DNA from 2 places in the Streptomyces sp. NH27 genome. Region 2 is predicted to be linked to the other one. Evidence: riboswitches for the same ligand, from Rfam matches in the RefSeq annotation. Region 2 holds a riboswitch; the other holds the start of a gene.
What was found. A riboswitch is a leader RNA that binds a small molecule or an ion and turns the genes downstream of it on or off. The one in region 2 is predicted to bind glycine.

Region 1 (17,920 bases), on a different contig from region 2:
GCGGGTACGCCGACCAGCCCGCCACGATCAGCTGCGGGCGGTGCTCCTTGGCGAGCCGTTCCACCTCGGCCATGTCGACCAGGTTGGTCTCGGCGTCCACGTGGTACGCGGCGACCTTGTAGAGCTTGCCGGAGAAGTTGATCTTCATGCCGTGGGTCAGGTGCCCGCCGTGCGCCAGATCCAGGCCGAGGATGGTGTCACCCGGCTTGATCAGCGCGAACATCGCGGCGGCGTTCGCCTGGGCGCCCGAGTGCGGCTGCACGTTGGCCGCCTCGGCCCCGAACAGCGCCTTGACCCGGTCGATCGCGAGCTGCTCGATCACGTCGACGTGCTCGCAGCCGCCGTAGTAGCGGCGCCCCGGGTAGCCCTCCGCGTACTTGTTGGTGAGCACCGAGCCCTGTGCCTCCAGCACGGCGACCGGCGCGAAGTTCTCGGACGCGATCATCTCCAGCGTGGACTGCTGGCGGTACAGCTCGGCGTCGACCGCGGCCGCCACATCCGGGTCGAACTCGTGCAGGGACTGGTTCAGCAGCGACATCGCGGGTTCCCTCAGTTCTCGATGAAGGCGTCGTACTCGGCGGCGGACAGCAGGTCGGACGGCTCCTCGGTGATCTTCACCTTGAACAGCCAGCCGCCCTCGAAGGGTGCGGAGTTCACCAGCGCCGGGTCGTCGACGACGTCCTGGTTCACCTCGGTGACCTCGCCGCCGATCGGCGAGTACAGGTCGCTGACCGACTTGGTGGACTCCAGCTCGCCGCAGGTCTCACCCGCGGTCACCGTCGCGCCCACCTCGGGGAGCTGGACGAAGACCACGTCGCCGAGCGCGTCGGCGGCGTGCGAGGTGATGCCCACCGTGGCCGCGCCGTCGGCGGCGGCGGAGAGCCACTCGTGCTCCTTGCTGTAACGAAGCTGCTCAGGGTTGATGCTCATGGCTGAATTCTCCCGGATCGACAGGGGTGCTCGCGTGCGCGGCACGGCAAACGGAAAGCTAAGGGCAAGGGGGGAAGTGCGAAGCGTGGGGGTGGGCCGCGGAACTCGGCGCCGACAGAGCGTGGCGGCCGCACAAGGCGGCACCCGCGGAACCCGGCGCCCGCGGAACCCGGCGACGGGCGAGCGGGCCCGGCCCGTTCAGCGCTCGCGCTTGTAGAACGGCAGCGCCACGACGTCGTACGGCTCCCGCGAGCCGCGGATGTCCACCGTGACCCCGGGCGTGCCGGGCGCCGCGTGCGCCGCGTCCACGTACGCCATCGCGATCGGCTTGCCGAGGGTCGGCGACGGGGCGCCCGAGGTGACCTCGCCGATCACCGCGCCCGACGCGTCGGTGACCGGGTAGCCGGCCCGCGGCTCCCGGCGGCCCTGCGCGACCAGCCCGACGAGCTTGCGCGGCGGCAGGTCCTTGGCCCGCTCGGCGGCGGCGCCCAGCGCGGTGCGGCCGACGAAGTCCCCGGGCTTGTCGAACTTGACCACCCGGCCCAGGCCGGCGTCGAACGGCGTGACCGAGGCGGTCAGCTCGTGCCCGTACAGCGGCATGCCCGCCTCCAGGCGCAGCGTGTCCCGGCAGGACAGCCCGCACGGCACCAGGCCGACCGGCTCGCCGGCGTCGGTCAGCGCCCGCCACAGCCGCTCGGCGTCGGCCGGCGCGACGAACAGCTCGAAGCCGTCCTCGCCGGTGTAGCCGGTGCGGGCGATCAGCGCGTCCACCCCGGCGACGGTGCCGGGCAGTCCGGCGTAGTACTTCAACCCGTCCAGGTCGGCGTCGGTCACCGACTTCATGATCGCCGGGGCCTGCGGGCCCTGGACGGCCAGCAGCGCGTACGCCTCCCGGTCGTCGCGGACCTGCGCGTCGTACTCCGCCGCGCGCAGCGCCACCGCGTCGAGCACGGTCTGCGCGTTGGACGCGTTGGCGACGATCATGAACTCCTGCTCGCCGAGCCGGTACACGATCAGGTCGTCGAGGATGCCGCCGTCGGGCGCGCAGATCATCGTGTAGCGGGCCCGGCCCACCGCCAGCGCGGACAGGTGGCCGACCAGGGCGTGGTCCAGCGCCTGGCCCGCCTGCGGGCCGGTCACGGTGATCTCGCCCATGTGGGACAGGTCGAACAGGCCGGCCCGGGTGCGCACCGCCTGGTGCTCCTCGCGCTCGCTGGCGTACCGCAGCGGCATGTCCCAGCCGGCGAAGTCGGTCATGGTCGCGCCGAGGGCGCGGTGCAGGGCGTCGAGCGCGGTGTGACGGGGTTCGCTCATCGGTGACAGGCTCCCAGGCTCGGTCTCGGTGAAGAGAAAGGAGGGACGACGGATGGACACTCCCCATCTGTCATCGGAACCTGAGAGGTTCACCGTGAACCCCGCTCGCGCGGGCCCCGGTTTGCACCTTGGGTGGGCGGGGCCACGCACCCCAGGGGTGCGCCGACGGCTCCGCCGCTTTTCAGATCTGCCTCGCCCGCGCGGTATCTGTGCCTGAGAGATTCAAGGGAGGACTTGCTCCTTCGGCGCCCGTCCCACCGCCCGCGAGCTGGTCGCGTGCGCCGGTCCGGAACTCTCCCGCGCGGCCTCGAACGGCCGTTATACAAGTTGTGGCCTTCATCATTGCATGCCCAGGGTCCCCGGCCCCCGGCAGCGGTTAGGGTTTCCCGGGCACAACGCTACAGACGTGGTACATGGGCGGACAAGGGTGGACATGGAGAATCCGGCACCGTACATATGGCCGGCCAACGAGCTGGAAGAGGTGCTGAGCGCCGGCCTCGGCAATCCGTCGGCCACGCCCAGGCTGCTGGAGGTGCTCGGCCGCTCCAGGGTGTGGGTGCCGTTGCCCAACGGCGGCTCGGCGCAGGCGGCCGGCCTCGACCTGCCGACCGTGGTGCTCGGCGACGCACCCTACGTACCCGTGTTCAGCTCCGAGCAGCAGTTCCGGCAGGCCGCGGACGGCATGTCCTGCACGGTCGCGCCGGTGCACGAGTTCGCCCGCGGGCTGCCGCCGCTGGTCGGGATCGCGGTCAACCCCGGCGGGGCGGTCGGCGTGCCGCTGCCGCCGGCCGCGGTGGCCGCGCTGTGCCGGCCGGTGCCGGGCGAGCGCGCGCCGGAGCTCTCCGGGGTACGCGGCGGCGACGCGCCGACCGGTGCCCGGGTGCGGTTGTGGGAGCCGGACCACGACGAGGAAGCGGTGGACTTCCTGGCCGCGGCGGCCGGCGAGTTCGCGGTCACCTCGGTGGTGCTCAGCGGTCGGCGGGCGCTGGCCGCCGTGGAGGAGGATCCGCCCGCCCTGTTCATCGGCGTGGAACTCGACCGCTGGCTGGAGGGCGAGGGGGCCGCCGCGATGGACGCGCTCGGCCGGGCGATGGGCGTGGCGCCGCCGCCGTGGCCGGTGCACCTGATCCTGCTGGACGTGGCGCAGGACCCGGTGGGCGACTGGATGTTGGAGACGGTGCGGCCGTTCTTCGCCCGCGACTGAACCCGCCAAGGCGCGCGTTCAACGGTCGTATACCCGGTCTATAGCTGGTTCCGCTTGAGTCGGTCGGCATACCGCTGGGCACACTCGACCTGGTTTGATGTCGTGCGAAGAGCAAAACGAGGGGAAAGGGGCGGTCCCACGTGATCGCGGGCGCGCAAGGCGGTGCGGCGCAGGCCGGCCAGGTGGAGCAGATGCTGCTCCAGGTGGCACCCGGCCGGTTCGACGCATACGAGAACCTGCTCGCGTCACTCGCCGAGGGCCAGGTGTGGATGCTGCTGTGGCACGGCAGTTCCGGGGCACCCGACGCGCAGTACGGCACGATGGAGGTCGGCGGGTACGGCTACGCGCCATGCTTCACCTCGCCGCGCGAGCTGGCCGCCAGCGGGTGGAACCGCGATCACGAGGTGGTCTCCGGGCGGGACATCGCGCAGACCCTCTACCCGGACCGTTCCGGGCTGTGGCTCAACCCGCACGCGGGCGGCGGCGGCATCGGCATCCCCTGGGCGGACCTGCGCAGGATCGCGGTCGGGCTCGACCTGTTGCCCGCCGGGCCGCTCCAGATCGGGGAACCGTCCCTCCAGATGCCGCAGTTCTACGCGCTTCTGGCCCAGGCGGCGCATCGCACCTCCGCGGTGCGGGCGCTCCGGCAGGCGTGGGTGCAGCCCGTGCTCGGCGAGCCCTACCTCGCGATCGGGGTCGAGCTCTACGAAGGTGCCGCGCAGGCGGTGGAGTCCGTACGGCTGATGATGCAGCAGGCGGTTGCCGGAGTGCCGGACGGTGTCGCCGTCTCCACGGTGGCGATGACCGATCCGTACGACCCGGTCGCCCTGTGGATGCGGACGTTCGGGCGGCCCTTCTTCGATCGCTAGGGCGCCCCTGACCCCCTGGGAGTGGCCGCACTTACAGGGGCGCGGGGAACCGCGCGACCAGCCACAGCGGACGTCAAGGTCCGGGCACTCACGTGGTGGGGCCGGGCGGGCGGAGGGCCGCGTCCAGCAACCCCAAAGGCGGGCTGCCCAGGTGCATCAGCGCGCCGTGGAAGCGGGGGAGGGAGAAGTCCGCGCCCCACTCCCGCTCCGCGCGGCGGCGCACCCGCAGGATCTCCAACTTGCCCCAGGTATACCGCCCATAGCCCGCGTCGAAAGTGCCGCGCCGTGCCTCGGCCGAGGCCGCCGCAGGCGACAGGTGGGCGTCGCGCACGAAGTACCTCGCGGCCTCGTCCAGCGACAGCGCCCCCGTGTGCAATCCGATCGCGCAGGTGAGCCGGGTGACCCGGACCAGCGCTTCGAGGGCCACGCCGATCGCGAAGCGCGGGTCGCGGGCGCGGAAGCCCTCGTCGAGGCAGACCTCCTCGACGTAGTGGGCCCAACCCTCGGAGAAGGACAGGCTGTGCAGGAGGCGGCGGACCGGGGAGGGCGCGCGGCGCAGGGCGCGGCCGTGCGCGAAGTGCCCGGGGGCGACCTCGTGGAGGGTGATGGACGGCAGGCTGGTGCGGCTGAAGACCGTCAGCCACTCCTCGCGTTCGTCGGCCGGCCAGTCCGGGTCGGGCGGCGTCACGTGGTACCAGGAGGGTGCGTCGGGCTCGGCGGGCGCCGACCACGTCATCATGGCCATCGCCCAGCGCCGGGACGCGGGTGCCGGGCCGACCAGGCACTCGCCGTCCACGTAGGGCGCCAGGCCCCGTTCGCGGGTGAACTCGATGACCTCGTCGGTGAGTCGGGCCGCCTCGGCGATGACGCCGTCCGCGCTCGGGTGGTCGGCGAGCAGGCCGGGCAGCAATGCGTCCACGTCGCTGCGCGGGTCGAGGATGTGGCAGGAGTCGGTGAGCAGTTCGGTGAGCCGGGCGCGCTCCCGGTCGGCCTGGCCGGCCAGTTCGGTGAGGTCCACCCGTAGGCCCTCCTGGGCGCCCATCAGGGCGGCGAGTGCCCGTCCGCCGAGCCGGGGGTCGGGGTCGCCGTGTTCGGCGATGCCCTGGACATGGTCGACCAGCCGCTCGTGTGCGCGCAGCGCGGCCCGTTCGACCTTACCGGCGGCCGGGTCCACGTCGGCGGCCAGGCCGAGCACCGAACCGAGCAGCGCCTCGGCGACCGGGGCTCGTACCTGGTCCAGTGCGGACAGCGCGGCGGCCACGGCGTCCGGCCACTGTGCCAGGTGCTCCCGGCGGGCCCGGGCGCGGTCCCTGCGCGGGGCGTACTCCCGGTCGTAGCAGGCCAGTTCGAGGTTGGACAGGTGCGGGTAGGGGTCGCGGCGGTGCAGTTCGAGCTCGCCGTACTGCACGCGCAGGCCCTCTTCGAAGACCGCAAGGTGGGCTTCGTCGTGCGGGTCGCGGAGCGGGCCGCCGCGCCGGGCGCGGGCCATGGCCGCCAGGTCGGCGCGGACTCCTTCGGGGGACAGGTCCTGCACCCGGCCGTCGTATTCGTGCAGGCCCGACATCTCCCGAGCCTGGGGCACCATCAGGTCGCAGACCGCGCGCAGCCGTTCGTCCATCAGCCGACCGTACCCCGAGGTACGCGTCGGTAACGATGAAAGAACCACCCACATCACAGTTGCGCATCCCTTCGTGGCCAGGTCTGGCGGGTGATCGCCAACCAGAAGAAGAATCCAGCGGCAAGACACCTTGGTGTTGACATGCCCCAGCCGCAACGCGCGTAGTGGATACGCACGTCGCACACATGATCACGTCGAGCGGCCACTGTGGGTGACTGCAGTGCCATCTGCAACTACCGCACCAAGAGCACCAACTGACGAGGAAGCCGCTACAGCGGCGGGCGCGCGCCGGTTACCCACCGGCGAGAGGGGTCGGCAAACGCCATGACCGCACCTATCGAGACCACCCCCGGACAGGCCGAGGCGCATCCGGAGGCCGTACTCAGCGGGGCCGGGCGAGGCATGATCGAGGGTCGCTCGCTCGGGCAGATCGCCTGGAGCCGGCTCAGACGCGACAAGGTCGCGATGGCCGGCGGCGTGGTGGTGGTGCTGCTGATCCTGCTGGCGATCCTCGCCAAGCCGATCGAGATGGTCTTCAACCTCGATCCCAACGCCTTCCACCAGAACCTGGTCGATCCCGAACTGCTGGCGCCCAAGGGCGGTTGGGGCGGCATGAGCTGGGCCCACCCGCTGGGCGTGGACCCGAAGTTCGGCCGGGACATCCTGTCCCGGATCATCGAGGGCTCCTGGATCTCCATGCTGGTGGCCACTGGTGCCACCGTGCTGTCCAACGTGATCGGCACCGTGCTCGGCGTCATCGCCGGCTACTACGGCGGCTGGGTCGACAGCCTGATCAGCCGGCTGATGGACGTCTTCCTCGCCTTCCCGCTGCTGCTGTTCGCGATCTCCATCTCGGCCTCGCTGCAGGACGGCGCCTTCGGGCTGAGCGGGCTGCCACTGCGGATCTGCGTGCTGATCTTCGTGATCGGCTTCTTCAACTGGCCCTACATGGGCCGGATCGTCCGCGGCCAGACGCTGAGCCTGCGCGAGCGCGAGTTCGTCGAGGCCGCCCGAGGTATGGGCGCGCGAGGGCCGTTCATCCTCTTCCGGGAGCTGCTGCCGAACCTGGTGGCACCGATCCTCGTCTACTCCACGCTGCTGATCCCCACCAACATCCTGTTCGAGGCCGCGCTGAGCTTCCTCGGGGTCGGTATCGCGCCGCCGCAGGCGTCCTGGGGCGGCATGTTGACCAGCGCGGTCGACGTCTACCAGTCCGACCCGCAGTACATGTTCGTGCCCGGCCTCGCGATCTTCATCACGGTGCTGGCCTTCAACCTGTTCGGCGACGGACTGCGGGACGCGCTCGACCCGCGCAGCAAGTGATTCCGCAGGGATGACCCACCGACCCCGGGTGGCACCTCGTGTGCCGTGCGGCGACCCAAGGCCGACCCGGCGACTCAATAGGAAGTGAGGGGCGTAACCCGGTATGAACACCAGAAAGGTGACCTCCGCTCTCGCGCTCTGCTTGGCGATGGCACTCGGCGTGTCCGCCTGCGGCGGCTCGGGCGGCTCCAGCAGCTCGGGCAAGAACGACGAGGGGCTGACCTCGATCGTCAACGCGTCGAGCAAGAAGGGCGGGACGGTCACCGCCGACCACTCCACCGGCCCTGACTCCCTCGACCCGGGCAACACCTACTACGGCTGGGTGCAGGACTTCTCCCGGCTCTACGCCCGCACGCTGCTGACCTTCAAGCCGGCGCCCGGCAAGGAAGGTCTGACGGTGGTCCCCGACCTGGCGACCGACCTGGGCACCGCCAGCGCCGACGCGAAAACCTGGACGTACCACCTGCGCACCGGTGTGAAGTTCCAGGACGGCACCCCGGTGACCTCCAAGGACGTCAAGTACGCGATCGAGCGCAGCAACTTCGCGCCTGACGTGATGTCCAACGGCCCGGTGTACTTCAAGAATTACCTGGCCGACGACACCAAGTACCAGGGCCCGTACAAGGACAAGAACCCGAACGGGCTGGCGTCCATAGAGACGCCGGACAACCAGACCATCATCTTCCACCTGTCGAAGCCGTTCGCCGACTTCGACTACCTGGCGACGTTCTCGCAGACCGCTCCGGTCGAGCAGTCCAAGGACACCGGCGCCACGTACGTGCAGCACATCCAGTCGACCGGCCCGTACAAGTTCTCCTCCTACTCCGAGGGCAAGGGCGCCACGCTGGTGCGCAACCCGGAGTGGAGCAAGGCCACCGACTCGCTCCGCACCGCGCTGCCCGACAAGTACGTGCTGAAGTTCAACGTCAACCAGAAGACCATCGACAACGACCTGCTCTCCGACAACCTCACCGTCGACCTTCAGGGCACCGGCGTCGAGGCCGAGACACAGTCGAAGATCCTGGGCAACAAGAACCGGCTGGCGCACACCGACGACTCCATCGCCGGCGGCAGCTCGTACATCGCGCTCAACCTGCACGTGGCACCGTTCGACAACATCAACTGCCGCAAGGCCGTGCAGTACGCGGTGAACAAGACGTCCGTGGTCAACGCCGAGGGCGGCGCGGTCAAGGGCGACGTGGCCAGCACCCTGCTGCCACCGTCGGTGAACGGCTACACCAAGTTCGACGAGTACCCGACGGCGGGCGACAACGGTGACGTGGCCAAGGCCAAGGCGGCGCTGACGGCGTGCGGCAAGCCGGGCGGCTTCACCACCACGCTCACCGCGCGCAGCGACCGGCAGCCGGAGATCGACGGCGCCACCGCCATCCAGGCGGCGCTGAAGAAGGTCGGCATCACCGTCAACATCAAGACCTTCCCGGGGGACAAGTACTTCTCCAACTACGCGGGCGTCCCGGACTACGTGCACTCGCACGGCGTCGGCATGATGATGATGGCGTGGGGCGCCGACTGGCCGACCGGCTACGGCTTCCTGGACCAGATCGTCGACGGTGCCGCGATCAAGCCCTCGGGCGGCAACAACCTGATGGAGCTGAACGACCCGAAGATCAACCAGGCGCTGGCAGCGGCGATCTCCAACACCGACACCGCCGCCCGTACCAAGGCGTGGGGCGACATCGACAAGATGGTGATGGAGAACGCCTCGGTGGTGCCGCTGTTCTACCGCAAGAACCTGCTCTACCGCCCGGACTCCGCCACCAACGTGACGGTCAGTCAGGCGTACCTGGGCATGTACGACTACCTGCTGATGGGTTCCTCGAAGTAGCCGCAAGGCCCCTACGCACCGAAAGGCAGGTGAAGGCTCCGGCGTCCGCCCGGCTCGGCCCCCGATCCGGGCCGGGCGGACGCCAGCCGGAACGGCCGTGACCGCTTACTTCATCCGTCGCGTGTTCGCCGCGATCGTGCTCCTTCTGGTGGTCAGCATGATCACCTTCGCGATCTTCTTCCTCGTCCCCCGCATCGGTGGCCAGACCACCACCCAGCTCGCCACGCAGTACGTGGGCAAGGACGCCAACCCGGCGGCCGTCGCGGCGATCAAGAAGAACCTCGGCTTCGACCTGCCGCTCTACGAGCAGTACTGGCACTTCCTCAAGGCGCTGGTCGCCGGCGCCGACTACCACTACGGTCCCGACCCGGTGCACTGTCACGCGCCCTGCTTCGGCTACTCCTTCAAGAGCCATGTCGAGGTCTGGCCGCAGCTGAAGTCCCGTATCCCGGTGACGTTGTCGCTGGCGATCGGGGCCGCGGTGATCTGGGTCGTCACCGGCGTGGCGGTCGGCGTGCTCTCCGCCCTGAAGCGGGGCAGCATCATCGACCGGCTGTCGATGGGCGTGGCCCTGATGGGCGTGTCGCTGCCGATCTTCTTCACCGGCGTCCTCGCGCTGAGCGTGTTCACCGTGCAGTGGCCGCTGTGGAGCAACGGCATGAACTACGTGTCGTTCCTGCACAATCCCGCCGACTGGGCGTGGAACCTGCTGGTGCCCTGGTGCACCCTGGCCTTCCTGTACTCGGCGTTGTACGCCCGGCTCACCCGGGCGGGCATGCTGGAGACGATGGGCGAGGACTACATCCGCACCGCGCGCGCCAAGGGCCTGCGCGAACGGGACGTGGTGATCCGGCACGCGCTGCGCTCCACGCTCACCCCGATCGTGACCATCTTCGGCATGGACTTCGGGCTGCTGGTCGGCGGCGCGGTCATCACCGAGCAGGTCTTCTCACTGCCGGGCATGGGCGCCTACGCCATCCAGGGCGTGACCGCCAACGACCTGCCCATCGTGATGGCCGTGACCTTGGTGGTCGCCTTCTTCGTCGTGGTCTGCAACCTGCTGGTGGACCTCGCCTACGCCGTCCTCGACCCCCGCGTGAGGTACTCGTGAGTTCCGCCGACAGGCTGCTGAAAGCGCCCGCAGAACCGGCCGCCGCCCAGGACGCCTACCTGTCCGTGCGCGACCTGCGCATCCACTTCGACACCGACGACGGCGTGGTGAAGTCGGTCGACGGCCTCAGTTTCGACCTGCCGCGCGGCCGTACCCTCGGCATCGTCGGCGAGTCCGGGTCGGGCAAGTCCGTCACGTCGCTGGGCATCATGGGTCTGCACCGCACCGCGCGGGCCAAGATCTCCGGCGAAGTGTGGCTCGACGGCGAGGAGTTGATCGGCGCCCCGCCGGACTCGGTACGGCGGCTGCGCGGCCGCAAGATGGCGATGATCTTCCAGGACCCGCTGTCGGCGATGCACCCGTACTACTCGATCGGCAACCAGATCGTCGAGGCGTACCGGGTGCACCACCGGGTGACCAAGCGGGTCGCGGCCGAGCGGGCCATGGAGATGCTGGACCGGGTCGGCATCCCCGAGCCGCGTAAGCGGTTCCGGGACTACCCGCACCAGTTCTCCGGCGGCATGCGCCAGCGCGCCATGATCGCGATGGCACTGGTGAACAACCCCGAACTGCTCATCGCCGACGAGCCGACCACCGCGCTCGACGTCACCGTGCAGGCGCAGATCCTCGACCTGATCCGCGACCTGCAGCAGGAGTTCGGCTCCGCCGTCATCGTGATCACCCACGACCTCGGCGTGGTCGCCGAGGTCGCCGACGACCTGCTGGTGATGTACGCGGGTCGGGTGATCGAGCGCGGCACCGCGGAGAAGCTCTTCGGCGAGCCCCAACACCCCTACACCTGGGGCCTGCTGGGCTCGATGCCACGGATGGACCGGGAACGCACCGACCGGCTCAACCCGGTCAAGGGCTCGCCGCCCAGCCTGATCAACGTGCCGACCGGCTGCGCCTTCCACCCGCGCTGCCCGTACGCCGAGTTGACCGGCGGCGCGTCCGAGACCGAAGTGCCCGAGCTGCGCGAGGTGGCCGAGGGCCATGTGGCCGCCTGCCATCTCGCCGACGAGGAGCGGGCCAGGATCTGGACCGAAGAGATCGAGCCGAAGCTGTGAAGAGCCAGGAAGCAGAAGCCGGGAAGGGCCGGGACGAAACCGTGGCGGAGAAGACCTCGCTGGACAAGGGCGGTCCGGCCGCCGGCACCGAGCCGCAGCCGCGTACCCCCGCGCCGCGCAAGCCGCCCGGGGAGCCGCTGCTCAAGGTCACCGGGCTGACCAAGCACTTCCCGATCAGCAAGGGCCTGCTGCGCCGCCAGGTCGGCGCGGTGCAGGCGGTCGACGGCATCGACTTCCACGTCGACGCGGGCGAGACGCTGGGCGTGGTCGGCGAGTCCGGTTGCGGCAAGTCCACCATGGGCCGGCTGATCACCCGGCTGCTCGAACCGACCGCCGGGAAGATCGAGTTCGACGGCCGCGACATCACGCACCTGAGCACCGGCGAGATGCGCCCGCTCCGCCGCGACGTGCAGATGATCTTCCAGGACCCGTACTCGTCGCTGAACCCTCGGCACACCATCGGCACCATCGTCGGCACGCCGTTCCGGCTGCAGAAGGTCGCCACCGAGAACGGGGTGAAGAAGGAGGTCCAGGGGCTGCTGGAACTGGTGGGCCTCAGCCCCGAGCACTACAACCGCTACCCGCACGAGTTCTCCGGCGGGCAGCGGCAGCGGATCGGGATCGCCCGGGCGCTGGCGCTGCGCCCGAAGCTGGTGGTCGCCGACGAACCGGTCTCCGCGCTGGACGTGTCCATCCAGGCGCAGGTGGTCAACCTGCTGGACGACCTGCAGTCCGAACTCGGCCTGACCTATGTGATCATCGCGCACGACCTGTCGGTGATCCGGCACGTCTCGGACCGGATCGCGGTGATGTACCTCGGCAAGGTCGTGGAGCTGGCCGACCGCGAGGCGCTGTACCGCACGCCGTTCCACCCGTACACCACCGCGCTGCTGTCGGCGGTGCCGGTGCCGGACCCGAAGCGGCGCAACCGGCCGACGGTGAAGCCGGCGGCGGCCGCGGACGGCGCTGAGAGCACCGAGAGTGCTGAGAGCACCGAGGGCGCGCCGAAGGAGAGCAGCGGGGCCGCGCCGGTCAGCAGCAACGGCCGCATCCTGCTCACCGGCGACGTGCCCTCGCCGATCTCGCCGCCGTCCGGCTGCCGTTTCCACACCCGCTGCTGGAAGGCGACCGACGTGTGCATGGACGAGCAGCCGCCGCTGGTGGAGCTGGCGCCGGGCCACCAAGTCGCCTGCCACCACCCGGAGAACGCGGCCGACCAGCACCCGGAGTCCTCGAGTCGATGAGAATGCCGCCCTTACCGTCCAGCCGCGTCGCGACCTATCTTCATTAGCATGGTCGAAGACGCGAACAGGACATCAAACAGTGCGCCGAAGAGCGGATTCGGCGGTACCGGAAAGGTGCTGCTGAGCATCGAGTCGGTCAGCAAGCAGTTCGGCGACCTCGTCGCCCTGCGCGATGTCGACCTCGACGTGCACGAGGGCGAGGTCGTGGTCGTACTCGGCGCGTCCGGGTCCGGCAAGTCGACGCTGTGCCGGTGCGTCAACCGGCTGGAGACGATCGACTCCGGCCGGATCGTCTTCGACGGCCGCGAACTGCCGCAGGAGGGCGCCGAGTTGGCGGCGCTGCGGGCCGACGTCGGAATGGTCTTCCAGTCGTTCAACCTGTTCGCGCACAAGACCGTGCTGGAGAACGTGGTGCTCGGCCCGACCCGGGTGCGCAAGGTGCCGAGGGCCGAGGCGGTCGAGGAGGCGCGGGCACTGCTGGATCGGGTGGGCGTGCGGGACAAGGAGTCCCGGCACCCCGCGGAGCTCTCCGGCGGCCAGCAGCAACGCGTCGCGATCGCCCGCGCGCTCGCCATGCACCCCAAGTTGATGCTCTTCGACGAGCCGACCTCGGCGCTGGACCCGGAGATGATCCGGGAGGTGCTCGACGTGATGGTCGGCCTCGCCCGCGACGGCATGACGATGGTCGCCGTCACCCACGAGATGGGATTCGCCCGCCGGGCCGCCGACCGGGTGGTGTTCATGGACGACGGCCAGATCGTCGAGACCGGCGAACCCGACGCGTTCTTCACCGAGCCGCGCACCGAGCGGGCCCGCGACTTCCTCTCCACGATCCTCCGGCACTGACCCGTCCGTCGCCGGCCAGCCACCCGTACCGAAGGAGATCCATGATTCCCCAGAAGAACGGCAACCGGTCGGCCCGCGGACGCATCGGTGGCATCGGCGGTGGTGGCAGTGGTGGCGGGAGAAGGGGCAGCGGCAGGCGCCGGGCGGTCGCCGTCGGCGCGGCGCTCGCCCTGGCCGGCGTGCTCAGCGCGTGCGGCGGTGGCGGCTCCTCGTCGCTGCCGTCGTCCCCCGGCGGCAAGTCGGGCGCGGGCAAGCCGTCGGCGTACACCCAGGCGCAGGTGGTCGCCGCCGCCCCGGTCGCCCCGGCCGCCGCGATCACCGCCGGCTCCTGGATGGCCAAGGTCAAAAAGCGCGGCACCCTGCTGGTCGGCGGCACCGACTCCTCCGCGATGTTCTCCCAACGCAACCCCGTCAACAACCAGTTGGAGGGATTCGACGCGGGCCTGTCACAGATGCTGGCGAAGTACATCACCGGCAAGCCGGCCACGAAGCTCTCCCTGGTCACCGTGGACACCCGCGAGACGATGTTGCAGAACGGCACCGTCGACACCGTGTTCGCCACCTACACCATCACCCCGCAGCGCGCCCAGAAGATCGCCTTCGCCGGCCCGTACTACGAGTCGGGCGACGCGATCCTGGTCAAGGCGAGCAACAACACGATCACCAAGCCGGCCGACCTCAACGGCAAGACGGTCGCCACCGAGGGCAACTCCACCGCCGCGCTGGACCTGAAGAAGTTCGCCCCCAAGGCCAAGACGCTGCTCTTCCAGGAGGACGGCGAGTGCGTCGCCGCGGTCAAGCAGGGGCGCGCCGCCGCCTACGTGCTGGACCAGGGCATCCTGCTCGGCGACGTGGTCAGCGACCCCCAACTCAAGGTCATCGGGCAGCCGTTCACCCAGGAGCCGTACGGCATCGGGCTGCCGAAGGCCGACCCGGAGGCGAAGGCGTTCGTCAACGCGTGGCTCAAGACGATCTACGCCGACGGCGAGTGGGCCAAGCTGTGGAAGGCCACCATCGGCACCAAGATCGCCGGTTCGCCGCCCGCGACGCCCACCATCGGCTCCGCCGACGGTTCCTGACGAGCCGCCATGCATGGGGTCCTCACACACATCGGCTACATGGCCGGCGGGCTCGGCGCCACCTTGGAGATGTCCCTGCTCGGCTTCGCCGGGGCAGCCGTCCTCGGCACGCTGCTGACGGTGATGCGGGTCAGCCCGATCCTCCCGCTGCGGGTGCTCGGCACCCTCTACGTCGAGGTGTTCCGCAACGTTCCGCTGCTGGCGTTCCTGGTGCTGTTCGTCTTCGGCCTGCCCGACGCCGGCATCACCTACTCGCTGTTCACCTCCGAGGTGATCTGCCTGGCGCTGTACTTCTCCGGGTACATCTGCGAGGCGGTACGGGCCGGGATCAACGCGGTCCCGGTCGGGCAGGCGGAGGCGGCGCGCGCGATCGGGATGACCTTCGGCCAGTCGCTGGCCCTGGTGATCCTTCCGCAGGCGTTCCGCACCATGGTCCAGCCGCTCGCCAACGTCTTCATCGGCGTGGTGCTCTCCTCGTCGCTCGGCGCGGCGGTCGGGGTCAGCGAACTCATCGGCCACACCGAGTGGTTGGACCTGCAGTACGACGAGCCGGTGCCGACGTTCCTGCTCGCCGCGGTCGGCTACGTGCTGACCACGCTGGCGGTCGGGCTGCTCGCCGGGCGGCTCCAGAAGCGGATGGCGGTGCGCAGGTGACCGGACCGAACCGCGTGCTCTTCGACGCGCCGGGCCCGCGGGCCCGGCGCCGGACACGCATCGCCACCGCGCTGTCCGTGCTGGTCATCGCGGGCCTGATCGCCCTGGGCCTGCGCCAGTTCGGGCAGCACGGCCAGCTCGACCACGCCAGATGGCAGCCGTTCGGGCAGTGGCCCTACCAACGGTTCCTGCTCCAGGGCCTGGTGCGGACCCTCAAGGCCGCCGGAATGGCCGCGCTCATCGCGCTGCCGGCCGGCGCGCTGCTCGCGCTCGGCCGGCTCTCGCCGCATCGCGTGCTGCGGCTGGCGGCCGGCGGCTTCGTCGAACTCTTCCGCTCGGTGCCGCTGCTGCTGGTGCTGTACGTCTTCCTGATGGGCATCCCGCGGGCCGGCTACACCTTCCCGGTCTTCTGGGAACTGGTCATCCCGGTGGTGCTGTGCACCTCCGCGCTGCTCGCCGAGATCTTCCGGGCCGGCGTACTCGCCCTGGACCGCGGCCAGTCCGAGGCCGGCTACGCCCTCGGACTGCGGCGCCGCCAGGTGATGTGGCTGGTGGTGCTGCCGCAGGCGGTCCGCCTCGTGGTGCCCACGCTGGTCTCCCAACTGGTCAGCCTGCTCAAGGACACCACCCTCGGCTACGTCGTCAGCTACCCCGAACTCCTCAACCAGGGAAAGGTGCTGGGCTCCTACACACATGACTTCCTGCAGAGCTACCTCACCGTCACGGTGATCTACATCGTGGTCAACGCGGTGCTCTCCCAGCTCGCCGAGGCGCTGGAACGCCGCGGCCGGCGCCGCCCGAAGACGGACACCGCCGCCGGCGCCGGCCCGGGGCTGCCCGGACCGCGGTCGCCCAAGGACATCGGTACGGAGACGCTGCGCACGATTTAGCGGGTGCGGGTGCGGGTGCGGGTGCGGGTGCGGGTGCGGCGTCGGGTGGCGGGCAGACGGCCGGCCGGCCCGGCGACGGGCGTCAGGTGCGGCCGGCGGCCCGCGCGCGTTCCACCGCGCCGCCGATCGCCCCGACGAGCGCGGCCACCTCGTCGGCGGTGGAGGTGTGCCCGAGGGAGAAGCGCAGCGTGCCGCGGGCGTCAGCCGCCGAGCGGCCCATCGCCAGCAGCACATGGCTCGGCTGGGCCACGCCCGCGGTGCACGCCGAGCCGGTGGAGCAGGCGATGCCCTGCGCGTCGAGGAGCAGCAGCAGCGCGTCGCCCTCGCAGCCGGGGAACGTGAAGTGGGCGTTGCCGGCGAGCCGTCCGTCGGGGGAGGGGTCGCCGTTGAGCACCGCGTCCGGTACGGCAGCCCGTACGCCCCGCACCAACTCGTCGCGCAGCGCGCCGACATGGCGGACGAACTCCGCGCGCCGCTCGGCCGCCAGCGTGCCCGCCGCGGCGAAGGCGGCGATCGCGGGCACGTCGAGGGTGCCGGACCGGCTGCGCTCCTGGCCACCGCCGTGCAGCAGCGGTACGGGCGTGTCCTCACGCCGCAGCAGCAGCGCGCCGACCCCGTACGGGCCGCCCACCTTGTGCCCGGTGACGGTCATCGCGTCCAGGCCGCTGGCGGCGAAGTCGAGGTCGATCTGGCCGAACGCCTGGACCGCGTCGGAGTGCATCGGCACGCCGAACTCGCGGGCGACCTCGGCGAGTTCAGGGACCGGCAGCACCGTGCCGACCTCGTTGTTCGCCCACATCGCGGTGATCAGCGCCACATCGTCGGGACCCGCGCCCCGCTCCAGCGCGGCCCGCAGCGCCTCCGGTCGCACCCGGCCGTGCTCGTCGACCGCCAGCCACTCCACGACGGCGCCCTCGTGGTCGGCGAGCCAGTACACCGCGTCGAGCACCGCGTGGTGCTCGACCGGGCTCGCCAGCACCCGCACCCGCCGCGCGTCCTCCGCCCGGCGGGACCAGAACAGGCCCTTCACGGCGAGGTTGTCCGATTCCGTGCCGCCGGCGGTGAACACCACCTCGCTCGGCCGCGCCCCGAGCGCCGCGGCCAGCGCCTCCCGGGACTCCTCGACGGTACGGCGGGCCTGCCGCCCGGCGGCGTGCAGTGCGGACGCGTTCCCGGTCACCGTCAGGTGCGCGGTCATCGCCCGGACCGCCTCCGGGAGCATCGGCGTCGTGGCGGCGTGATCGAGGTAGGCCATGGTCCCCCGATTCTAAGGGTGCCCTCCCCTGCGGAGTGCCTGGCCCTGACCCACCCGGTTGCCCCGTCCTGTCGGTCCAGGGACCACCTCGCGGTGGGTGGCTTGTCGCGCCGTTTTCCCCCTGGCTTCGCCGGGAGGTGCCCCCACGCGCCCCTGAGTAGCTGCGGCTGCTTCCGCGGAAGGAGCCGCACAGAACCAGGGGCGCGGGGCACGGCGCGCTCAGCAGGCCACCGGCCTGCGGCTGGGAACAGCCTGGAGGCACAACGGCGCACAGCCGGAGCAACCCCCACCGGCAGGTGGTCCCGGAGCCGACAGAACGGGGCAGCCTGGCGGGTCCGTTATCCCCGTGGAGCGCGGGCGAGTTGGCGGGACTGGGCGACGAGCCGGTCCTTGCTGTCCCAGACCTCGGCGTCCTCCTCGAACAGCCCGCCCGCGAGGTTGCGCGTGGTGAGGGAGACCCGCACCGGCCCGGGGGCGGGGCGGCACCGTACGTGCACGGTGAGCTCGAGCGTCGGCGTCCATCCCTTGAGCCCGAGGTCGAACGCGGTCGGCGGAAGCGCGTCGACGGCGAGCAGGAGCGAGAGCGGATCGTGGTCGCGGCCGTCGGCCAGCCCGAGCCACCCGCGTATGTGTCCGGCCCCGGAGGGCGCCCCGACCGCCCACCCGGCGG
Region 2 (12,476 bases):
CATGCCGGCCATCACGGCGCTGGCGGCGTTGGTGCCGTGCGCGGAGGACGGGATCAGGCAGACCGTACGGTCCAGGTCGCCGCCTGCCCGGTGGTAGGCGCGCACCGCGAGCAGACCGGCCAGCTCGCCCTGCGAGCCGGCGTTGGGCTGGAGGCTGACCTTGTCGTAGCCGGTGATCTCGGCGAGCTGGTCCTCCAGGCCGTGGATCAGGCTGAGGTAGCCCTCGGCCTGGTCGGCGGGCGCGAAGGGGTGCAATGCGCCGAACTCCGGCCAGGTGACCGGCTCCATCTCGGTGGTCGCGTTGAGCTTCATGGTGCACGAGCCCAGCGGGATCATGCCGCGGTCCAGGGCGTAGTCGCGGTCGGCGAGTCGGCGCAGGTAGCGCAGCATCGAGGTCTCGCTGTGGTGCTGGTGGAAGACCGGGTGGGTGAGGTAGTCGTCGCTGCGCAGCAGGGCGGCGGGCAGCGCGTCGGCGGTGGCCGCGTCGAGCGCGTCGATGTCGCCGGTGGCGCCGAACGCGGCGAGCACCGAGGTGAGCGCGGCGCGGTCGGTGGTCTCGTCGCAGGCGATGCCGACGTGGTCGGCGTCGGTCAGCCGCAGGTTGACGCCGGCGGCACGCGCGGCCGCCACGATGTCGGCGGCCTTGCCGGGCACCTGGGCGGTCAGCGTGTCGAAGTACGCGTCCTCGACGAGCTCGACGCCGGCCGCACGCAGGCCCGCGGCGAGCACCGCGGCGTAACGGTGGGTGCGGCGCGCGATGTCGGCCAGCCCGTCGGGCCCGTGGTAGACGGCGTACATGCCGGCCATCACCGCGAGCAGCACCTGGGCGGTACAGATGTTGCTGGTGGCCTTCTCCCGGCGGATGTGCTGCTCGCGGGTCTGGAGCGCCAGCCGGAAGGCGGTGTCGCCGTCGGCGTCGACCGAGACGCCGACGAGCCGGCCGGGCAGGTTGCGGGCGTAGGCGTCGCGGACGGCCATGTAGCCGGCGTGCGGGCCGCCGAAGCCCATGGGGACGCCGAACCGCTGGGTGGTGCCGACCGCGATGTCCGCGCCGAGGTCGCCGGGCGAGGTGAGCAGGGTCAGCGCGAGCAGGTCGGCGGCCACGGTGACGATCGCGCCGAGGTCGTGTGCCTGCTCGATGACCGGCCGCAGGTCACGGACGGCGCCCGACGCGCCCGGGTACTGGAGCAGCACGCCGGTGACGCCGCGCTCGGCGACGTCGGCGGGGATGCCGGCGGACAGGTCGGCGGTGACGACCTCGACACCGGTGGGTTCGGCGCGGGTCCGTATCACGGCGAGGGTCTGCGGGAAGGTGTCGGCGTCGACCAGGAAGACGCCGTTCTTGACCTTGCCGACCCGGCGGGACAGCGCCATCGCCTCGGCGGCCGCGGTGCCCTCGTCCAGCAGGGAGGCCCCGGAGGTGGGCAGTCCGGTGAGGTCGGCCACGACGGTCTGGAAGTTCAGCAGCGCTTCGAGGCGGCCCTGCGAGATCTCCGGCTGGTACGGGGTGTACGCGGTGTACCAGGCCGGGTTCTCCAGCACGTTGCGCAGGATCACCGGCGGGGTGAAGGTCCCGTAGTAGCCCAGGCCGATCATCGGCGTGAGCACCTGGTTGCGGTCGGCGAGCGCACGCAGTTCGGCGAGCGCCTCGGCCTCCGTGACGGCGGCGGGCAGGCCGAGCGCCTCGGCACTCTTGATGGTGTCGGGTACCGCCGCGGCGGTCAGTTCGTCCAACGAGCCGTAGCCGACCTGGGCAAGCATCTTGGCCTGCGCCTCGGTGTCGGGGCCGATGTGGCGGCGGGCGAAGGGTCGGCCTGCTTCCAGCTCGGCAAGGGAATTCCGGCGGTCACTCATCTTCGGGGGCCTCCTGGTCTGCGACGACCTTCGGGGGTGCCGCCACAGGCACCCGTACGGCCTCCCCCTCTGTCATCAGAACCTGAGAGCTTCACCGCCCCGGCCCACAGGGCGGCTTTCACCGTCGGTGAGGACGCGTCCCGGCGGCCGCGCTGCTTCCGGGACAGGTCCTGCTTTCCAGAGTGACCTCACCCGAGCGGTACGGATGCCTGAGAGATTCCGGGGAGGATTTGCTCCTTCGGCGCCCTCCGCCACCCGCCGCCAGGCGGGCTGTTGGAGGACTCTCCCGCACGGGGTCAACGGCCTTCTGCCAGCCTACCAGCGTGATCCGAACACGGGTCGGAGCAGGTGCCGAGTCGACACCGCCCCCGTTGTGGCCTTGGGTAGGAGTCAGCCGGCCGTCGTACGACGGCCGGCCTGGGGTTGGATGGATTGGTTGGAGGGACCGTGCAGACCGACATCGATCCGCGCAGCCTGATCGGCCGCCGCGCCTTCGACCGTGACGGGACGAGGATCGGCACGGTGGACGAGGTGTACCTCGACGACGCGACCGGCACGCCGGAATGGGCGGCGGTGCGCACCGGCCTGTTCACCCGGGACGCCTTCGTGCCGCTCGGCCCGAGCGAACTGGACGGCGACAAGCTGCGGGTGCCGTACGAGAAGGCGCTGATCAAGGACGCGCCGGACTTCGGCGTGGGCCGGCACCTTTCGCCCGAGCAGGAGTTGCAGCTCTACCACCACTACGGCATGGATGTGCCCCGGTCGGGGACGGAGCCGACGCCATCCGGGGACTTCGGGGAACTGGCCGACGACGACTGAGCCGGATCGGCGGGCGGATCGACGTCCGGGGTGGTGTCCGGATCGGCGGGCGGGTCCGTAGGCGGATCGACGGACTGATCGGCAGGTGCCTGGGCGGCCAGCGGCAGCGGGTCGCTGCCGCTGAGCGCCGGGTCGTCCACGGCGAAGGTGCGCACCCGGCCCGGCACGGTGTCGGAGGGCACCTCGAAGCGCACGGTCACCCGGCCGACACCGCTGCCCTGCACCCACCCGGCGCCGTACTCCTCGTGGACGACGTCGTGGCCGGGCAGCCAGCGGTTCGCCCGCTCGGGAGCCGGCGGAGGGCTGCTGGGCAGCGGCGGCGGTGCGTCCTCGTCGGCCCCGCCGTGCAGGGCCCGCTCGCCCTCGGCGTGGGCGAACAGGTCCTCCTGGGTGAAGTCGGCGAGCCCGGCGACGCCCACCCCGAGCAGCCGTACGCCGCCGGTGGTGTCGACGGCCTCGGCGAGCCGGCGGGCGGTCTCGCGCACCACGGCCGGGTCGTCGGTGGGCGCGCGCAGCGTCTCGGAGCGGGTGAGCGTGGAGAAGTCATAGCGCCGGACCTTCACCACCACGGTGCGGCCGGAGCGGCCCGCGCCGCGCAACCGCTGCACGCAGCGCTCGGCGAGCCGGTCGATCTCGTACCGCACGTGGGCGCGGTCGGTCAGGTCGCTGTCGAAGGTGTCCTCGACCGAGATGGACTTGACGTCGCGGTCGGCGACCACCGGGCGGTTGTCGACGCCGGCGGCCATCGCGTGCAGCCCCGCGCCATGCGCCTTGCCGAGCAGGCGGACCAACTCCGCCTCGCCGGCCCCGGAGATCTCGGCGACGGTGAGGATGCCGGCCTTGCGCAGATGCTCGGCCGTGGCGGGCCCGACCCCCGGCAGGGTGCGTACCGGCATCGGGTCGAGCAGCGCCCGCTCGGTGCCGGGCTCGACCACCACCAGGCCGTCGGGCTTGGCCTTCTCGGAGGCGATCTTGGCGAGCAGCTTGGAGCCGGCCAGCCCGACCGAGGCGGTCAGGCCGGTGGCGGCCTTGATGTCGGCGCGCAGGCCATGGGCCACCGCCCGCGGGTCGTCGGCGTGCTCGCCGGCCTCCAGGTCGACGAACGCCTCGTCGACGCTCAGCGGCTCGATCAGCGGTGACGCCTCGCGAAGCAGGGCCATCACGATCTCGCTGACCTGCCGGTAGATGCCGAACCGTGGCGAGAGGTAGGCCGCGTTGGGGGCGAGCCGGCGGGCGTGCGCCATCGCCATGGCGGAGTGGACGCCATGCACGCGTGCCTCGTAGGACGCGGTCGACACCACGCCGCGGGGCCCGAGGCCGCCGACCACCACCGGCTTGCCCCGCAGGCTCGGCTTGGACGCCTGCTCGACCGCGGCGAAGAACGCGTCCATGTCCAGGTGGAGGATCGTCGGCGCACTTCTCACACCCCAAGCGTCCCCCATCCCACCGACATCGGCCGTACACGTGTACGGCAACGGCGGGTCGGACCTGCGGCGCCCCGCGACGGGCGCAGTCGCCACGAAGCACAGGAGGTGCATGCAGAGGTGTGCGCGCAGTGCGCCTGGTCGCGCTCAGACCGCCTTGTTGCGGCGCCTGGCCAGTTCGTCGGCCGGGTTGTGGCCGACGAGGGTCTCACCGGTGTCCACCCGCTCGCCGTGCATCTGGGACAGCGCGGTCTCCACGTCGCGCCAGACCACGCCGACCGCGATGCCGAAGATGCCCTGGCCGCCCTGGAGCAACTGGACCACCTCGTCGGGCGAGGTGCACTCGTAGACGGTGGCGCCGTCGCTCATCAGCGTCATCCGGGCCAGCTCGCCCGGGCCGACCGAGCGCAGGTGCTGGACGGCGGTGCGGATGTTCTGCAGGGAGACGCCGGTGTCGAGCAGCCGCTTGACGATCTTGAGCACGACGACGTCGGCGAAGCCGTACAGACGCTGGGTGCCCGAGCCGTACGCGGGTCGCACGCTGGGCTCGACCAGGCCGGTCCTGGCCCAGTAGTCGAGCTGGCGGTAGGTGATGCCGGTCGCGGCGCAGGCCGCCGGACCCCGGTAGCCGACCTGCTCGGACGGCGTCTCGGCAGGTGGGCCGCCGTCAGCACCCACCGCGGCCGGGGCGAGCACCCCTCGGGCCGGATACGGGCCGCCGGTCGCCAAACCGTCGCCGGTACTTCTCACGACGCCCTCCGTCCCTTCGCGTCCGCTGGCCGCGCGCACGTGCCACCGGACTTTCCCTCTTGACGGTAGGCAGTCGTCACACGTGCGTCAACGATCGCCACGCTCGGCACGCCGAGTGAAATTCACCCCAGGAGTGGTTTGATCTGATCGCAGAGCGGGAACGAAATTCCGAATGGCCGCACGACGGCAACATTGCCCCTTCAGGGGCAGGCCAGGACACACCGGCCCGGATCGGCGTCGGCAGCCATTTCGGGCACTTCCGGCCTACTGGTTACTGGTCCCGAAGTCCTCGGGCGAGATCTGGTCGAGGAACTCGCGGAACTTCTCCACCTCGTCCTCCTGCTCGTCCGGGATCGCGATCCCCGCGTCGTCCAACACCCCGTCGCTGCCGTAGATCGGCGTCCCGGTGCGCAGTGCGAGCGCTATGGCGTCGGACGGGCGGGCACTGACCTCGACCCCGCCGGCGAAGACCAGCTCCGCGTAGAACACGCCTTCTCTCAGGTCGGTGATACGCACCTCCGTCAGCGTCTGTCCCACCGCCTCGAGCACGTCCTTGAAGAGGTCGTGAGTCAGCGGTCGCGCAGGCGTCATGCCCTGCTGCGCGAAGGCGATGGCCGTCGCCTCTCCCGGCCCGATCCAGATGGGCAGGTACCGGTCGCCTCCCACTTCACGCAGGAGCACGATCGGTTGGTTGGAGGGCATTTCGACCCGGACACCCACAACGTCGAGCTCGTTCACACAGCAACCCTAGGCCGTGCCTGCCGGGTTTGGGTAGTCGGGCAGCCGTCAGGTGCCGCCACGCGGCCCACCAGGACCGGTCCCGACGGCCGTACTACCCCGCGGTTGCCGCCCTCGGCGGCGGTTCCGGCCACATTCCGGCCGAAATCCGGCGGCGATCCGGCTGCCGGGCCGAAGTCAGTCCAGCCGGACCCGCAGCGCCGACTGCAACATCGCCGCGTGCAACCGCACCGACAGCGTGGCCAGCTCCCTGGCGGTGGCCTCAGCGTGCATCCGCGTCTGCGGGTTGCGGTGCCGGCGCAGCGGCGCCACCACCTGCTCGACCAGGCCGGCCTCCCGGTCGGCGGCGGCCTTCACCGCGCGCAGATGGCGCGGCTCCAGGCCGAACCGGCCGAGGTCGACGATCAGCCGGGCGACGTTCACCGTGTCGGCGTCGTAGCAGCCGTCGGTTCCCGCCTCCACCAGTCCGTACGACTCCCACTCCGTGAGCACGTCGCTGTCGGCCCCGGTGGCGGCCAGCAGCTCGGCCCGGCCGATGCGCATCCGCGCGGGCTCCTCGGGCTCCAGGGAGCCGCCGTCCAGCGCCTCACGGGACTCGCCGGGGCCGGGCAGCGCGACCGGCTCGCCCCGGTCCATCGCGTCCAGGTGCTCGCGAATCACCCGCAGTGGCAGGTAGTGGTCGCGCTGTACGCGCAGGACGTACGCGAGCCGGTCGACGTCGGCCGCACCGAACTTGCGGTACCCCGAGGGCGTGCGCTGCGGCTCCACCAGCCCCTCCGCCTCCAGGAAGCGGATCTTGGAGATGGTGACCTCGGGGAACTCGTCCCGCAGCCGGGACAGCACCGCGCCGATACTCAGCAGGATGCCGTCGTCTCCGGCGGAAACGGTGGCGGTGCCGTCACCGGCACCGCCTGACGTTCGCGGCATGCACACCTTCCCTGGGACCAGGCGGCGGGAGGGTCAGACGCCTGCCTGGCTCGCGTAGAAGACCAGTCGGTACTTGCCGATCTGCACTTCGTCGCCGTTGGACAACTGCACCGCGTCGATCCGCTCCCGGTTGACGTACGTGCCGTTGAGACTGCCCACGTCGGAGACGGTGAACACGCCGTCGATGCCGCGCCGGAACTCCACATGGCGGCGGGAGACGGTGACGTCGTCCAGGAAGATGTCGCTCTGCGGGTGCCGGCCGGCGGTGGTCAGCTCGCCGTCCAGCAGGAAGCGGCTGCCGGAGTTCGGCCCCCGCCGCACCACCAGCAGCGCCGAGCCCGGGGGCAGCGCGGCCACCGCGGCCTGCGCCTCCGGGGAGAGCGACGGCATCGCGGTCTGCCCGGTCGCCTCGGCTTCGTACGCCTCGATGCTGGCGATCGAGATGGTCGAAGTGGTCTCCGAGGGGCGCTCGAACGGCGCACCTCCCTGCGTTCCGCGCAGCGGCGCACCGCAGTTGTTGCAGAAGCGACTCGCCTCCACGTTCCGGTGCCCGCACCTGCCGCAGACCAGCACGCCGTGCTCACCACCCGTGTCCGAGGCCGACGGTTCCCCGAAACCTATGCGGGGGGCCGAACCGTGGTCAACAGGCGCCACGCCGGGCGCACCCGAAAACTCACCACCCTGCTGCGGCGCGTCCGCGCGGAACAACGGACGCTCGGCCCCTTGGCCGGCATCCTCCGCCCCGCTCCGCGGCGCACGGTGGCGTGCCGTCGCCGGGTCACCCGACTGGCGGGCGCTCTTGCCGAACAACTTCCCAAACAACTTCACGGGCGATTCCCCTTGAAAGAAGCAGACCCGCCCGTGGGGCAGGACGAACTCTCACTACTCACAGTTTCCACCACTCAGCACCCGGCCAGGTCCCCGACCCCCCGCCTCATTGAGATGACCGAGCGTAGTCAGGCTGCTTCGACGGCCGCAAGGCGTCCACGACGATCTTCTGCGACCTGACCACATCAGCGCTCGCCTGCTCCTTCTCCAGCGTCTGCACCACCCCACCGGGGATGTTCAACGCGGGCTCCAGATCTGGCGGGTTGCCGATGACTTTGAAGACGTACGGTTGGGCCAATCGGTGCCCATCTACGAGCACACTGTTCACGCCGTCGGTGAAATAAGTGTCGCTGACGACGCGCACGTTGTTGACCTGGATCGCCTCGGCACCCGCCGCGCGCAGCTCCTGGACGGTGTCCAGCAGCGAGTCGGCCTCGACCTGACGGTGCGGGTCCTTGACCGTCAAGGTGATCCCCGGACCCTTGGCGGCCACCGTGCCGGCCAGCACACCGAGTTCCCTGGCCTTCTCCTGCGTCTGCTTGAGCGCCTCCGCAGCCTGGTCCGAGCTGGTCTCCAACTCGCTGCGCTGGTTCTCCAGTCCCCGCTTCTCGTCCTGGAGCCGCTCGCTGCGGTTGTCCAGTTCGGTGAGGATACGCACCAGGTCCTCCTGACGCGCCCCACGCAACGTGCTGTTGTCGTCACTGGTGGTGCGCACCTGGATGGCCAGCCCCAGACCCAGCACGAACAGCAGTACCGCGACGATGAGTTGCGCGCGGGTCAGCCGCGGCGGCCACAGCCCGGCCACCAGCCGCTGTCGCCCGGTCCTCGGTGCGGCCGCCGGCTCCGAACCGTCCGCAGGCTCCTGCGCGGGCTCGTCGCCGTCCTCGGGCTCGTCGTCGTGCCGGTGCTGGGGCTCGCGCTCGTCGTCATGCTCGTGCTCGTGCTCGTGCCCATGCTCGCGTTCGTGCCTGTGCTTGTGCCCGTTGCTCATCCGTTCGTCACGCCCGGAAGACGTGGCGGCGGATGGCGGCGGCGTTGGAGAAGATCCGGATGCCGAGGACGACCACCACGCCGGTGGACAACTGCGCACCGACACCGAGCTTGTCGCCCAGGAACACGATCAACGCGGCCACCACCACGTTGGACAGGAAGGAGACCACGAAGACCTTGTCGTCGAAGATCCCGTCGAGCATGGCCCGCAGCCCGCCGAAGACGGCGTCGAGCGCGGCGACGACGGCGATCGGCAGATACGGCTCGACACCCGAGGGCACCACAGGGCGCACCACGAGCCCGACCACGACCCCCACGACGAGGCCAAGTACGGCGATCACTTCTCAACCCTTCCCGTCCGACGGCGTCTTCGACGACGTCTTCGGCGGCGTCGTGGGCACGTCGGGTGTTGCGTACCGCAGGATCAGCGAGGGCGCGGCGGGCAGTTGGAGATCGCCCTGCACGCTGATACTCGACCTGATGCCGTAGTTCGTCACCAACACGTGCAGGTACTCCCCGTCCGCGCTGTTCTGGAATGCCGTGCTCAACCGCTTCCCGTCCCCGATCGCCAGCACCGTGTACGGCGGCACCAGCGGCTTGTTGTCGACCAGTATGGCGCTCCCGGCGGCCCGGATCGCCGACAGTGCCGTCAGCCGCTCGCCGTTGATCGAGATCGCCTCGACACCGGAGGCCCACAGGCCGTTGATCACTTGCTGCATGTCGCGGTCGCGGACCCGCCCGGTGTCCGAGAAGCCACTGCTCTCCCGCGGGCCGCCAGTGCCCCCTTCAGAGGCTTCCTTGGCGTCATTGACGACCAGCTTGATCCCCGGGCCGTGCACCGGCGTGGCTGCGGCGAGCAGTTCGACGAGCCGGTCGCCGTCGACGCCGTGCTGCTTGAGCGCGGCCTGCTGCTCCGTGGAGACGGTGTCCCGCAGCGAGTCGACGTGTTTCTGAAGAGCGTCGGCGCTCTTGGTCTCGGTCTGGATGCGATCGATGAGGTTCTGCCGCTCCTTGGCCACGGTGGGCGCCGAGACCCGCGCCTGGGCGGCACCGAGCGTCACCACGAGCGCGGCGAGCACCAGCCCGGCCGCCAGCCCCACCTTGCCGCCCAGCGCCTTCGGCAGCCGCGAGGTGCCGACCTGCCCGCGCCGGGCCGCGGCCTCCGCGTAACCGTCGTCGAGGCTGTGCTCCATGATGTTCGTCAGCAGCGACATGGACGCGTCCAGGCGTCGCGGAGCGGCCCCGGGCACGGGGTTACTCCGATCGGGTTGCTGCTGCGGCATGCCGCACATCGTCGCACGTCGGGACGGCCGCTCTCGAACGGGCCCCTCCCGACGCGCCGTTCGCCCCGTGCGACCGTTTCAGGTGGCCAACGGACCTGTTTCGGCCGGCTTCCGATCGGCAACCGATCAGCTTCCGGTCGGTTGCCGACCGGCGGGCGATCGGTCGGCAACCGGTCGGTGACCGGTAACTGATCGATCGGCGCCCGGTCGGCAACCGGCGAACGGCGGTCGGCTGCGGGCAGGTGACGTTTCGGCGACGGATCGACGGATCAGCGGCCGGCGCTCTCCACCACCTCGGACCACTCGTCCAGCAGCGTCTGCGCGGAGGCGTCGTCGGGGCCTTCGGCCCACAGGTGCGTGACGGCCTCGGCCGGGTCGGGCAGCACCATCACCCACCGGCCGTCGGACTCCACCACCCGCACACCGTCGGTGGTGTCCACCGACCGGTCGCCGGCCTCCTCGACCACCCGGCGCATCACCGAGCCCTTGACCGCCCACGGAGTCGGCACGTCCCGCTTGAGGACGTGCGCCTTGGGGATACGGGCGTCGATCTGGCTCAGCGTGAGCTGTGTCCTGGCCACCAGGCCGATCAGCCGCACGAACGCCGCGGAACCGTCGAAGACGCTGCTGAACTCGGGCACGATGTAGCCGCCGCGCCCGTCACCGCCGAAGATCGTGCCCTCCTCCCGGCCGACCCGGGTCAGGTCGTCGGGCGAGGTCGTCGTCCACGTCACCTGGGTGCCGTGGTAGGCGGCGACCTGCTCGCCGATACGGGTCGTGGTGACCGGCAACGCCACCCGGCCGCTGCGCCGCTCCGCCGCGACGAGGTCGAGCAGCACCAGCAACGCCCGGTCGTCCTCGACGATCCGGCCCCGCTCGTCGACCAGCGACATCCGCTCGCCGACCGGGTCGAACCGCACCCCGAACGCGGCCCGCGCCGAGGAGACCATCTCGCCGAGCCGGACCAGCCCGGCCCTGCGGCTCTGCTCCGTCTCGGTCGGCCGCGCCTCGTCCAGCCCCGGGTTGATGGTCAGCGCGTCCACGCCCAGCCGGCCGAGCAGGCTCGGCAGCACCAGGCCCGCGCTGCCGTTGGCCGCGTCCACCACGACCTTCAGCCCGGCATCGGCGATGCCGGTGATGTCCACGGCCCGCAGCAGCGCGCCGGTGTACGAGTCGAAGACCGTCGCGGGGAAGGTCAGGTCACCGATCTCGCCCGGGAACGCCCGTCGGTACTCCTGCCGCGAGAACACCCGGTCGAGCTTGCGCTGTCCCGCCCCGGACAGGTCGGCGCCGCGCTCGTCGAAGAACATGATGTCCAGCGAGTCGGGCCGCCCGGGACTGGTCCTGATCATGATGCCGCCCGCACTGCCGCGCGCGGTCTGCTGCCGAGCCACCGGCATCGGCACGTTCTCCAGGTCGCGTACGTCGATCGCACTGGCCTGGAGCGCCGAGATCACCGCCCGCTTCAGCGCACGGGCGCCGCGGGAGTGGTCGCGGGCGGTGGTGACCGTCGCGCCCTTCTTCAGCGTCGTCGCGTACGCACCCGCGAGTCGTACGGCCAGCTCCGGGGTGATCTCCACGTTCAGGATGCCGGAGACGCCGCGGGCGCCGAACAGGTGCGCCTGGCCGCGGGACTCCCAGATCACCGAGGTGTTGACGAACGCGCCGGCCTCGACGGTCTTGAACGGGTACACCCGGACGGTGCCCGCGATGATCGACTCCTCGCCGATCAGGCACTCGTCGCCGATGACCGCGCCCTCGTCGATCCGCGCGGCGCGCATCACGTCGGTGTTCTTCCCGATGACGCAGCCGCGCAGGTTCGTCTGCGGACCGACGTACACGTTGTCCGCGATCACCGCCTTGTGCAGGAACGCACCGGTTTTCACCACGACGTTGGAGCCGATGACGCTGTGCTCGCGGATTTCCGCGCCGGCCTCCACCTTCGCGTAGTCACCGATGTAGAGCGGCCCCCGCAGAATCGCGTCGGGATGGACCTCCGCGCCTTCGGCGACCCACACGCCGGGCGAGATCTCGAATCCGTCGATATCGACGTCGACCTTGCCCTCCAGGACGTCCGCCTGCGCCTTGACATAGCTCTCGTGCGTGCCGACGTCCTCCCAATAGCCCTCGGCGACAAAGCCGTAGATCGGCTTGCCCTCCTTCATGAGCTGCGGGAAGACATCGCCGGACCAGTCGACGGGCACGTCGGGCTCGACGTAGTCGAACACCTCCGGCTCCATGACGTAGATGCCGGTGTTCACGGTGTCGGAGAAGACCTGGCCCCAGGTCGGCTTCTCCAGGAACCGCTCGACCTTTCCGTCGTCGTCGATGATGGTGATACCGAACTCCAGCGGGTTCGGCACCCGGGTCAGGCACACCGTGACCAGTGCGCCCTTCTCCTTGTGGAATTCGATGAGCTCGGTCAGGTCGAAATCCGTGAGCGCGTCGCCGGAGATCACCAGGAAGGCGTCGTCCTTGAGCGCCTCCTCGGCGTTCTTGACACTTCCGGCCGTACCCAGCGGTTTTTCCTCGTTGGCATAGGAGAGCTCCATGCCCATTTCCTCGCCGTCCCCGAAGTAATTCTTCACCAGGGACGCGAGGAACTGGACAGTGACCACCGTCTCGGTGAGCCCATGCCGCTTGAGTAGATTGAGAACGTGCTGCATGATGGGGCGATTCACCACCGGCAGCAGCGGTTTCGGCATGCTCGACGTCATTGGGCGAAGGCGTGTGCCCTCGCCGCCGGCCATTACAACCGCCTTCATGTCGGAAACGTCCTCCTCGTGACTCAGCCAGCCGTGGCGTCCGCCCTGACAAGTCGCCGGACCTGCACCACATAGAGGAACCCTGCCCACCAGTACAG

Region 1: it holds a riboswitch for glycine, as region 2 does, so the genes downstream of both, gcvT (glycine cleavage system aminomethyltransferase GcvT) here and gcvP (aminomethyl-transferring glycine dehydrogenase) in region 2, are expected to answer to the same signal.

Annotation. Positions count from the first base shown of each region.
Region 1 covers NZ_JACEGK010000063.1:889-18,808, forward strand. The annotation lists gene glyA (serine hydroxymethyltransferase) at 1-538, opposite strand, end outside; gene gcvH (glycine cleavage system protein GcvH) at 550-930, opposite strand; gene gcvT (glycine cleavage system aminomethyltransferase GcvT) at 1,129-2,244, opposite strand; glycine riboswitch at 2,436-2,554, opposite strand; gene AC13HU_RS08075 (enhanced serine sensitivity protein SseB) at 2,678-3,448, shown strand; gene AC13HU_RS08080 (enhanced serine sensitivity protein SseB C-terminal domain-containing protein) at 3,589-4,317, shown strand; gene AC13HU_RS08085 (DUF885 family protein) at 4,406-5,935, opposite strand; gene AC13HU_RS08090 (ABC transporter permease) at 6,260-7,258, shown strand; gene AC13HU_RS08095 (ABC transporter substrate-binding protein) at 7,362-9,104, shown strand; gene AC13HU_RS08100 (ABC transporter permease) at 9,202-10,215, shown strand; gene AC13HU_RS08105 (ABC transporter ATP-binding protein) at 10,212-11,282, shown strand; gene AC13HU_RS08110 (ABC transporter ATP-binding protein) at 11,324-12,526, shown strand; gene AC13HU_RS08115 (amino acid ABC transporter ATP-binding protein) at 12,575-13,372, shown strand; gene AC13HU_RS08120 (glutamate ABC transporter substrate-binding protein) at 13,414-14,451, shown strand; gene AC13HU_RS08125 (amino acid ABC transporter permease) at 14,461-15,105, shown strand; gene AC13HU_RS08130 (amino acid ABC transporter permease) at 15,102-15,995, shown strand; gene AC13HU_RS08135 (cysteine desulfurase family protein) at 16,078-17,250, opposite strand; gene AC13HU_RS08140 (thioesterase family protein) at 17,589-17,920, opposite strand, start outside.
Region 2 covers NZ_JACEGK010000159.1:856-13,331, forward strand. The annotation lists partial or broken gene gcvP (aminomethyl-transferring glycine dehydrogenase) at 1-1,854, opposite strand, end outside; glycine riboswitch at 1,914-2,041, opposite strand; glycine riboswitch at 2,042-2,153, opposite strand; gene AC13HU_RS15345 (PRC-barrel domain-containing protein) at 2,302-2,673, shown strand; gene AC13HU_RS15350 (DNA polymerase IV) at 2,595-4,097, opposite strand; gene AC13HU_RS15355 (MerR family transcriptional regulator) at 4,245-4,847, opposite strand; gene AC13HU_RS15360 (bifunctional nuclease family protein) at 5,112-5,585, opposite strand; gene ftsR (transcriptional regulator FtsR) at 5,763-6,512, opposite strand; gene AC13HU_RS15370 (FHA domain-containing protein) at 6,546-7,382, opposite strand; gene AC13HU_RS15375 (DUF881 domain-containing protein) at 7,447-8,331, opposite strand; gene AC13HU_RS15380 (small basic family protein) at 8,339-8,671, opposite strand; gene AC13HU_RS15385 (DUF881 domain-containing protein) at 8,675-9,622, opposite strand; gene AC13HU_RS15390 (sugar phosphate nucleotidyltransferase) at 9,883-12,378, opposite strand; gene clsA (cardiolipin synthase ClsA) at 12,402-12,476, opposite strand, start outside.